DNA from 3 places in the Brachybacterium sp. AOP3-A1-3 genome. Region 3 is predicted to be linked to each of the others. Evidence: riboswitches for the same ligand, from Rfam matches in the RefSeq annotation. Region 3 holds a riboswitch; each other region holds the start of a gene.
What was found. Region 3 has a riboswitch for thiamine pyrophosphate ahead of ACT3T5_RS11095 (ECF transporter S component). Riboswitches for the same ligand answer to the same signal wherever they lie in the genome.
Positions count from the first base shown of each region.

Region 1: linked by a shared signal. The riboswitch ahead of thiC (phosphomethylpyrimidine synthase ThiC) and the one ahead of ACT3T5_RS11095 (ECF transporter S component) in region 3 are both predicted to bind thiamine pyrophosphate.
Region 2: linked by a shared signal. The riboswitch ahead of ACT3T5_RS07695 (YkoF family thiamine/hydroxymethylpyrimidine-binding protein) and the one ahead of ACT3T5_RS11095 (ECF transporter S component) in region 3 are both predicted to bind thiamine pyrophosphate.

Region 1 is NZ_JBQSXM010000002.1:221,474-224,740, reverse strand. It holds gene ACT3T5_RS03815 (hypothetical protein) at 1-144, opposite strand, end outside; gene ACT3T5_RS03810 (sugar O-acetyltransferase) at 226-795, opposite strand; TPP riboswitch at 1,080-1,190, shown strand; gene thiC (phosphomethylpyrimidine synthase ThiC) at 1,192-2,973, shown strand; gene ACT3T5_RS03800 (hypothetical protein) at 3,049-3,267, shown strand, end outside.
Region 2 is NZ_JBQSXM010000004.1:108,249-111,515, forward strand. It holds gene ACT3T5_RS07690 (ECF transporter S component) at 1-607, opposite strand, end outside; gene ACT3T5_RS07695 (YkoF family thiamine/hydroxymethylpyrimidine-binding protein) at 604-1,374, opposite strand; TPP riboswitch at 1,413-1,521, opposite strand; gene ACT3T5_RS07700 (MBL fold metallo-hydrolase) at 1,655-2,419, shown strand; gene ACT3T5_RS07705 (MBL fold metallo-hydrolase) at 2,472-3,188, opposite strand.
Region 3 is NZ_JBQSXM010000007.1:30,573-33,839, reverse strand. It holds gene ACT3T5_RS11100 (ATP-binding cassette domain-containing protein) at 1-1,031, opposite strand, end outside; gene ACT3T5_RS11095 (ECF transporter S component) at 1,009-1,590, opposite strand; TPP riboswitch at 1,639-1,746, opposite strand; gene ACT3T5_RS11090 (hypothetical protein) at 1,812-2,378, opposite strand; gene ACT3T5_RS11085 (M13 family metallopeptidase) at 2,404-3,267, opposite strand, start outside.

The DNA.
Region 1 (3,267 bases), on a different contig from region 3:
TCTCACCAGGGGCCACGCGTCTCCGCAGTCGGTCGATCCGGGCCGGTTCAGCCACGCCGGTGTGGGTGGCTTCTCGATCACCTGGTGCTCGGGCAGCGCGGCGCGCACAGCCGCGATCGTCGAACGCTGGAATTCAAGAGCCATAAGCCCCAAGGTAGCGGGGCACCCGCCAATTGATGGGTGCCATCCCGTCGCTGCGAGGCGACGGCCTTCGGCGCGTAGCTCTCAGTCCTCGACGGTCCTGATCACCCGGGCCGGCGAACCGACGACGAGCGCTTTCGCCGGCACGTCCTTGGTGACGACGGAGGCGGCGGCGATGACGGCGTCGTCCCCGATGGTGACGCCGGGCAGGATCGTCACGTTCGCGCCGATCCACACGTTGTTCCCGATCGTCACGGGGGCCGGGTGGAGGTCGCCGCGGCGGCTCGGGGCGAGATCGTGGTTCAGGGTGGCGATCACGGTGTTGTGCCCGATGAGGCAGTCGTCGCCGATGTGCAGCCCGCCCTGGTCCTGGAAGCGGCAGCCGGCGTTGAGGAACACGCGCTTGCCCAGGTGGATGTTCTTGCCGAAGTCGGAGGTGAAGGGCGGGAACAGGGTGACGCTCTCGTCGATCTCACGGCCGGTGAGCTCGGCGAGCAGCTCTCGCACCCGGGAGGGTTCGTGATAGCCGCCGTTGAGCTCTCCGGTGACCTTCAGCGCCTCCTGGCTGGTGGCGTGCATGACCGCGTGCAACGGGGAGTTCGCCGGGATGGCCTGGCCGGAATCGAGGGCGTCCAGCAGGTCGGTGAGGGTCATGGGGCCGCCTTCCACGGAGGGTCGCGCCGGGGTGGCAGCGCCGCGACTCCCAGCGTAGCCAACACTGCCTGCGCGGACGCTCGACCGTCCTGACGCTCCAGGCCGACGGGCAGGGCACCTCGTCGCCGACCAGGCCCACCTCCCCCACTCCGGGATCGCAGTCCGGACCGTTCGCACGCGCCACACCAGATCCACTGCCTCCCCTCGCGGCCGGCGACCGCGAGGGGAGGCAGCGGCGAGCCGCTCGAGCATCCTCACGGTCGAGACGGGTGCTACTATCGTCGCCGATCCCTCGGGTGCCCGATGCAACGGGCTGAGATCGGACTGTCGCTGTCCGAGTACCGAATGAACCTGCCCCGGATAATGCCGGCGAAGGAAGAAGGAGAGCGCAGCGCTATGTCCGCACGCCCTGAGAAGTTCGCACGACCCGAGAACTACCCCACCCACCGCCTCGACGTGCTCGAGGATCCTGCCCATGGCATCCGTGTGCCCATCACCCGGGTCCTCCAGGACGATGCCCCCGACGGCACGGCGAACCCTCCTCTGGCGGTGTACCGCACTGCCGGTCCCGGCTGCGTACCGGAGGTGGGGCTGCCGCCGATGCGGGAGACCTGGATCGCCGAGCGCGGTGACGTCCAGGCATACGCGGGCCGAGACCGCGCCCTCGCCGATGACGGCCGCGGCGCCGTGCGTCGGGGCGAGGCTAGCGCCGAATGGCGCGGTGCCCGTCGCGCCCCGCTGCGCTCCCCCGTCGGCACCCGGGTCACGCAGATGCACTATGCCCGGCGCGGCGAGATCACCCCGGAGATGCGCTACGTCGCCCTGCGGGAGAACTGCGACGTCGAGCTGGTGCGCAGCGAGCTCGCCGCAGGCCGCGCGATCCTCCCGGCGAACGTGAACCATCCGGAGGCGGAGCCGATGATCATCGGGAAGGCCTTCCTGGTGAAGATCAACGCGAACATCGGCAACTCGGCGGTGACCTCGTCGATCGCCGAGGAGGTCTCCAAGCTCGAATGGGCCACCCGCTGGGGCGCGGACACGGTCATGGACCTGTCCACCGGGGACGACATCCACACCACCCGCGAGTGGCTGCTGCGCAATTCTCCGGTGCCCATCGGGACGGTGCCGATCTACCAGGCGCTCGAGAAGGTCGACGGGGAGGCGAATGCGCTGACCTGGGAGATCTTCCGCGACACCGTGATCGAGCAGTGCGAGCAGGGCGTGGACTACATGACCATCCACGCCGGGGTGCTGCTGCGGTACGTGCCGCTGACCGCGAACAGGGTCACCGGGATCGTCTCGCGTGGCGGGTCCATCCTGGCCGGCTGGTGCCTGGCCCATCACCGCGAGAACTTCCTGTACGAGCACTTCGACGAGCTGTGCGAGATCTTCGCCCGCTACGACGTGTCCTTCTCGCTGGGCGACGGGCTGCGGCCGGGCTCCCTCGCCGACGCGAACGATGCCGCCCAGTTCGCAGAGCTCGACACCCTCGCCGAGCTCACCGAGCGGGCCTGGGAGCACGATGTGCAGGTGATGGTCGAGGGGCCCGGACACATCCCGCTGCACCTGGTGCGCGAGAACGTGGAGCGGCAGCAGGAGCTGTGCCACGGCGCGCCGTTCTACACGCTGGGTCCGCTGGTCACCGACATCGCCCCGGCGTACGACCACATCACCTCGGCGATCGGCGCCACGGAGATCGCCCGCTATGGCACCGCCATGCTCTGCTACGTCACTCCCAAGGAGCATCTGGGGCTGCCGGATCGCGATGACGTGAAGACCGGGGTGATCACCTACAAGATCGCGGCCCATGCGGCCGACGTCGCCAAGGGGCATCCCGGGGCGATCGCCCGGGACGACGCCCTGTCGAAGGCGCGTTTCGAGTTCCGGTGGCGCGACCAGTTCGGGCTGTCCCTGGATCCGCAGCTCGCGCAGGAGTACCACGACGAGACCCTGCCGGCGGAACCCGCGAAGACCGCGCACTTCTGCTCGATGTGCGGCCCGAAGTTCTGTTCGATGCGGCTGTCCCAGGACATCCGCGACACCTACGGCGACGCCGCGGAGCAGGCGGAGATCGCCCGGGCCGGTATGGAGGCGAAGGCTCGCGAGTTCCGCGAGGCGGGCGGCACCGTGTACCTGCCGGACCCGTCGTTGCCCGCGGGTTCCGGGAGCGATGGCTGACGGCATCCGGCGGGCCGGCCCGGCGAGGACGAGATCGAGAACGTGGTCGAGACGCGGGTGCCCTACCGTGGGTCCATGACCACCGCCCGTCCGGCCCGCCGCTGGGCGCTCCGCCTGCTCGTCGTGCTGCTCGCACTCGTGGTGCTCGCCGTCGCAGCGCTCCTGGTGTGGAGCCGGTTCGAGATCATGGAGGCGGAGCCGGAGCCGGTCGGGCAGGTCCTCGAGGACTCCGGGATCAGAGTCACCGAGTCGAGTGCCTCACTGATCCTGCAGCCCGCGGGGACCGGGTCCTCC
Region 2 (3,267 bases), on a different contig from region 3:
GTGCGTCGAGCGGTGCGGCTCCGATCGCGAAGTCGTCGAGCACGCCCGTTCTCCGCAGGGCGCCGACGATGGTCCTCGCGAGCAGCCCGCCGAGCACGATCCCCGACAGCACCTGCACACCCAGGCGCAGCTCGAGCAGATCCTGCCCGTACCAGCCCATCCGATACGCGGTCCAGAAGAACACGAGCCCGGCGCCGAGGGCGCCCGACGCGGCGAACACGCCCCAGCCGAAACGGCGGTACTTGGTCAGGGCGAAGGGCAGCTCGCTGCCGATGCCCTGCAGCAGCGCCGAGAGCACCAGCAGCGGGCCGACCGGGCTGCCGAGGAACACCACCTCGACGACCGCGGCGATCAGCTCCGCGAGGATGCCGCTGCCCGGTCGCCGGAGGATCGCCACGGCGATCGGCCCCACGAGCAGCCAGGATCCGAACAGGACGTGCTGGGCGAGATCGCCCGCGGGGCCCATGGCGATCGCAAGGCCGTTCCATGCCTGGACGAAGATCCAGTACAGGAAGCCGAACACGACGCCGAGCACGACGACCAGCACGATCTCCCGCAGAGTGAAGCGGGCGCGCCTCCGGGACGGGGCTTCCTGCATCGCGGTCATCGCGTCACCTCGTCCAGGGTGCGCGTCGCGTCCAGGGTGCGCGTCGCGTGCGAGGGGCTGTTCAGCGAGATCGAGAGGTGGCTCGTCACGTGCTGGACGCCGCGTCCCACCAGCAGCCATCCGGCGATCGCCGTGGCCAGGACGTCGCCGACGTCGCCCTCGAGACGGGTCACGAAGTGCTCGGAGCCCCGGAAGGTCCCCAGCTCGCGGGCGTGATCGATCGCCGCGTAGATGTCCCGCATGTGGTCCGGGAGCGTGCCATCGGCGAGCACCTGATCGGCCAGCGGGTACAGAGCCCATTCCGCCGCGGCGTAGCGGCCTGTGCGGCGGGGCTCCGGCACGTCCGTTGCACGGGGTCCGGCCCCGCCGGGCAGCTCGCAGGCCACCTCCCCCGGGCATCCCCGGGACAGGAGCACGGAGATCGTGGCGTGGTGCTCGGTGCGGGCGAGATCCTCGGCGAGATCGATGAGATAGCGCTGCAGGTGCACCTCATGGCCGCCGATGTAGGTGGAGACGTCGCCGGTCTCGCGCACGAGGCCGGTCCCGTCGAGGCGTGAGAGGACGTCGAGCAGGAGCGGCGCGTAGTCGTCCGCCATCACGGCGACGGTCACCCGGGCGCCCACGCCGAACCCGAGCGGCGTCGCCGTGGGATCGGGGGAATCAGCGAGATCAATGGGGTCGACGGGATCGGCGGGATCAGTGGGGTCGGCGGGATTCTCCGGGACTGCGGGCGGGGCGCCGACGGATGCGGCAGACGCTGAGGTCATGGTCCGTGCCTTTCACGAAGGGCACGGGCACGCGGCGGATCTCGCCCGGCGGAGCTTCCTGCGCCGGCATGATCCGGGTCAGGTTCTACGGTCGGAGTTGGAGAACTCCCTCTCAGCCCGGCCTACCGGACTCCCGTGCACGGGGCCACTGTAGACGGGACCGCGGGCTCACCGACGGCCACGTTCACAGAACCCGTCGCCCGGGCCCTGGAGCGGTCGCGCGCGGCTGATACTTTCGGGGCCGGAACTCCAGGAGGGGAGCACAAGGATCGTGGGAAAGATGCAGATCCACGCCATTGCCGACGACGTCTTCATGGTCTCGGGGATCGCCTCGAACTGGACGCTGGTGCGAGAGGGCCGTGACCTCACCCTGATCGATGCGGGCTATCCGAAGGATCTGGGCGCCGTGATCGCCGCCGTCGAGCACATCGGGAACAGGGTGGAGGACATCCGGGGTGCCTTGATCACTCACGCCCATGTCGACCATGTGGGCGCTCTCCCGCAGCTGCAGGAGATCCATCGATTCCCGCTCCACGCCCATGAGCACGAACTGCCCATGCTCCGCGGCGAGGCCCATGAGCAGGCCACGGCCGCGGACGTCCTGCCGCAGTGCTGGCGGCCGCGCACGGCGCTCTGGACGCTCACCCTCCTGCGCGCCGGTGCGCTGTCCTCGATCCGGCTGCCGCAGACGCAGGCCGTGAGGACCGGTACGGCGCTGGATCTCCCGGGGGCCCCGGTCGCCCTGGCCTGCCCCGGGCACACCTCGGGCCACACCATCTACCACCTGCCGAGGGCAGGCGTCGTGCTCACCGGCGACGCGCTGATCACCGGGCATCCCGTCACCTCGCGCGTCGGGCCGCAGCTGCTGCCGGCGCTGACCGCCCACGATCCGGTCGGGCTCTACGACACCCTGGGCAGCATCGCGCAGATCGACGCCGACACCCTCGTCCCCGGTCACGGACCGGTCTGGCGCGGTCAGATGCGGGCAGCCGTCGCCGAAGCGCGCGCCTCGGCAGCGCCCGTCTTCACACGCCCTCGGCCCTGACCACCAGGTGCCAGGACGGCGGGACCGGCACCTTCCGTTCAGAGCTCAGAGCTCAGAGCTCGACGACGCCGTCCTCCGGCCAGTCGCGCACCTCGGTGCCCTCGGGCGAGAGCGCACCGGACTGGCGCAGGTAGATCGACCGGCCGCCCTCGCTGGCCACCGCATCGTGGACCGGCAGAGCCAGACGCGGGCGCACCGCGCGCAGGAAGTCGATGGTCTCGGACATCTTGGACCACGGCGCCACCACGGCGAAGGCCAGGGCGTCGATGCCGTGGAACTCCTGCAGGGGCTCCAACGAATCCCCCGTGATCCCGAGCTGCGGCCCGCCCCCGGCGGAGAGCACGAGGCCCACGTTGCCCACGCGCGGGATGTCGGGATGGATGATGGCGTGCTGACCGCCTGCCGCGACGATCCGCAGCGCCTCGCGACCGTCCAGTGCTGGGAACTCATGAGCCTCGCCCGCGCTGAGCGGCAGCAGGCGCTCGGTCGAGACCGCGGCGCCGTCCTCGCTGCTCTCGGCGAGCTGCGCGGCCGTCTCCGGCTCGGCGATCACGACCGCCTGCGCGCTCGCAGCCAGGACGTGGTCCAGCAGGCCGCGGTCGAGATGATCAGGATGCTGATGCGTGACGGCGACGGCGTCGACGCCCGCGAGCACCTCGGTGCCCAGCGTTCGCATGGCCTCGCCGCTGAAGATGCCGGGGTCCACGAGAACCCTCCGCCCGGCCATCTCGACGAGCAGGCAGGAATGGACGAGGTGACGGATCTTCATGGCTGCCTCCGGGGTCTGCGGAATCGGGTGCCCCCACCGTACGACCACGGGACCACCACGCCAATGCCCTGCAGATCCG
Region 3 (3,267 bases):
ATCCTCTCGCGCGGCGGGCGGTGCACGGTGCCGATCTCCGGAGTGGCGGCACCGAGCAGCGTGCGCAGAAGGGTGGTCTTGCCCGCCCCGCTGGGGCCGGTGAGCGCAGTGATCCGCCCGGCGTGCACAGCGAGATCGACCGGCGCGCAGAGCCCGCGCGTCGGCACCGTCACCCCGTGCAGTGACGCCACCGGAGCACCGTCTGGAGCCTCTGCCGGGGCCCCGTGCTGCGGTGCAGCCGACGTCGCGACGTCCTCCAGCGCCTCCGTCTCGACCAGCACCCCCGCCTCGACGAGCACCTCCCGCCGCTCCCGCAGCACCTCCTCCGGGTCCCCGTCGGCGAGGATCCGGGCCTGGTCGCCGAGCACCACCAGCCGGTCGACGTGGGGCAGCCAGGGCTCGATGCGGTGCTCGGCGAGCACGAGGGTGCGGCCCTCGGCGGCCTCGAGGATCGCCGTGCGCACCTCCTGTGCGGTCGCGGGGTCGAGCATGCTCGTCGGCTCGTCGAGCAGCAGCAGATCGGGACCCAGCGCGAGCGACCCGGCCAGGGCGATGCGCTGCTGCTGTCCGCCGCTGACATCCAGCGGGGCGCGGGAGGGATCCAGATCGCCCCGGGCCGACGCGAGGGCGTCCTCGGCGCGGCGGTGGATCTCCGGGCGGTCCAGGGCGGCGTTCTCCGGTCCGAAGGCGGCATCCCTCGTGATGGTCGCGGCCACGAGCGCATGGGTGGGGTTCTGCAGCAGCAGTCCGCGCTCGCCGGGCCGTCGCGGGGGCGGGACCAGCCCGCTGCCCTCGCCGGTCTCCTCGTCCAGCAGACCCGCGAGGGCGCGCAGCACCGTCGACTTGCCGCTCCCGCTCGCCCCGGCCAGCAGCACGCGCTGGCCGGCAGGGATCACGAGATCCAGCCCAGCGATCGTCGGCTCCCGCCGGGTGAGCGGGCGCCAGGTGAGGCCGTCCAGCGATACCGGAGCGATCGGGGTGATCGGGGAGATCGGCGAGCTCTCCGTCTCAGGCCTCGGCGATGCGGGCATGCTCACGACCGGAGGGCAGGGAGTCCACCGCGCCGGTCGCCGCCAGGGCGCGGGATGCCGCCCAGCCCAGCACACCGCACAGCAGCGCCCCGGAGACCAGGAACGCCCCCAGCATGGCCAGGGAGAACGGCCAGCTCATCTCGGGGTAGTAGATGACCTTCTCCCAGCCCCATTCCAGGACGGCGGCGAGCAGCCCGCCGAGGATCGCGACCGGGAGCGTGAAGCGCCGATAGCGGGTGAGCAGGAACGCGAGCTCGACGCCGCCGCCCTGCATCAGCCCGGAGATCGCGGTGCCCCAGCCCCACGGGCTGCCCAGCAGCATCGAGAGCACCGCGGCCAGCAGCCCGGCGAACAGAGCGGCGCCCGGCTTGCGCACGAGCAGCGCGGCGAGGATGCCCGGCAGGAACCAGATCCCGGCGAGCAGCCCCTCGGCCGGCTTGAAGGCGGCGGTGAACGGACCGATCAGCGTGTACAGCTGCCCGTATCCCAGATAGGCGACCCCGAAGGCCGCCCCGATCAGCACGGTGACCATCAGGTCGAGGGTGCGGAAACGCGTCATCACTTCTCCTTCCATCTGCACGGAAGGGGCGCACAGGACCGGTGGCCCCGCGCGGATGTCCCGACTCCCTACGCCGGTGCGAGCCGGATCAGGTTCGAGGGTCTGCGCAGGTTCGCGCACTCTCAGCACCGTGGCGGTGCTCCCCTGTCAGTGGATGACCCCGACAGTCTAGCCGTCTCGGCGGCGGGCGCGGTTCGCGTCACCGACGGGCGCGGTTCGCGTCACCGTCGGGCGCGGATCGCCTGGTCGATCGCGGCGGCGGTCGCCTCGGTGTCCTCGGGGGAGATCACATAGTTCGTCCCCGAGCGCCCGACGATCTCGACCATCTTCCCTGCGCGGGTCACCAGCAGCCGGTACGGCTGCTGCGCCTGGCCGGTCGTGTAGATCTTCCGGCTGCCGACGGGGGTGAGCTCCGCGGCCGTGGACGCGGAGGCCCGGCCCCGACGCCAGCCGTACCCGCCGAGCGTCACCCCGACCGTGGAGGCCCCCAGCGTGCGGTACTGCACGGTGCGGAAGTCCGCCAGCGGCCAGGGCTTGCGCGGCAGGAAGCCGCCGAGGCTCACCGTGAGGCCGCGCTCGTCGACCACGAACCGCGCATGCTGACCCATCCAGGTCCACAGCGTGAGCAGGACGAACAGGAACGCGATCAGCAGGCCGGCGGCCACGCTGCTGCGCGAGGACATCAGCAGCGTGGCGATCACGCCGGCCAGCACCGTCAGGCCGATGCGGGTCCAGCCGATCCGGGAGGGCCGGGTGGTGCCGACGTAGAACGGGGCGTCGGGCCTCACAGCACGCCCGTCGAGAGGTCGATGATCACCAGATCGTCACCCGGTCCTCGGGGGCGCGGTACATCCCGTCGCCCTCGCGCACGTCGAAGGCCTCATGGAACTCGGCGAGGTGGCCCACCACCGTGTTGCAGCGGAACTCCATCGGGGCGTGCGGGTCCACGGCGAGGCGACGGATGCCCTCCTGCGGGCGGTTCATGCCGCGCCACACGGTGGCCCAGGACAGGAACACCCGCTGCAGGCCGGTGAAGCCGTCGAGCTCCGGGGCGTCGGCGCCGGTGGTCGCGAGGTACGCCTTCACGGCGATGGACAGCCCGCCCAGATCGCCGATGTTCTCGCCGATGGTGAGCGCACCGTTGACACGATGGGAGTCGTCGAGCTCGCGCGGGGAGAGCTCGGAGTACTGCGCGATGAGGGTCGCGGCGCGCTCGTCGAACGCCTCGCGGTCCTCCGGGGTCCACCAGGAGGCGAGGTTGCCGTCGCCGTCGTACTTCGAGCCCTGGTCGTCGAAGCCGTGTCCCACCTCGTGGCCGATCACGGCGCCGATGCCGCCGAAGTTCACGGCGTCCTCGGCCTCGGCGTCGAAGAAGGGCGGCTGCAGGATCGCGGCGGGGAACACGATCTCGTTGCGGCCGGGGTTGTAGTACGCGTTGACCGTCTGCGGGGTCATGTGCCACTCGGTCTCGTCGATCGGGCCGCCCACCTTGGCGTACTCGAACTCGGCGTCGAAGCGGCGCGAGGCGCGCACCGTCGCGACCAGATCGCCGGGGACGATCTCGAAGCCGTCGTAGTCGCGCCAGGAGTCGGGGTAGCCGATCTTCGGGGTGAACTTCTCGAGCTTCGTGAGCGCCTTCTCGCGGGTCGCCGGGGTCATCCACTCCAGCTGCTGGAT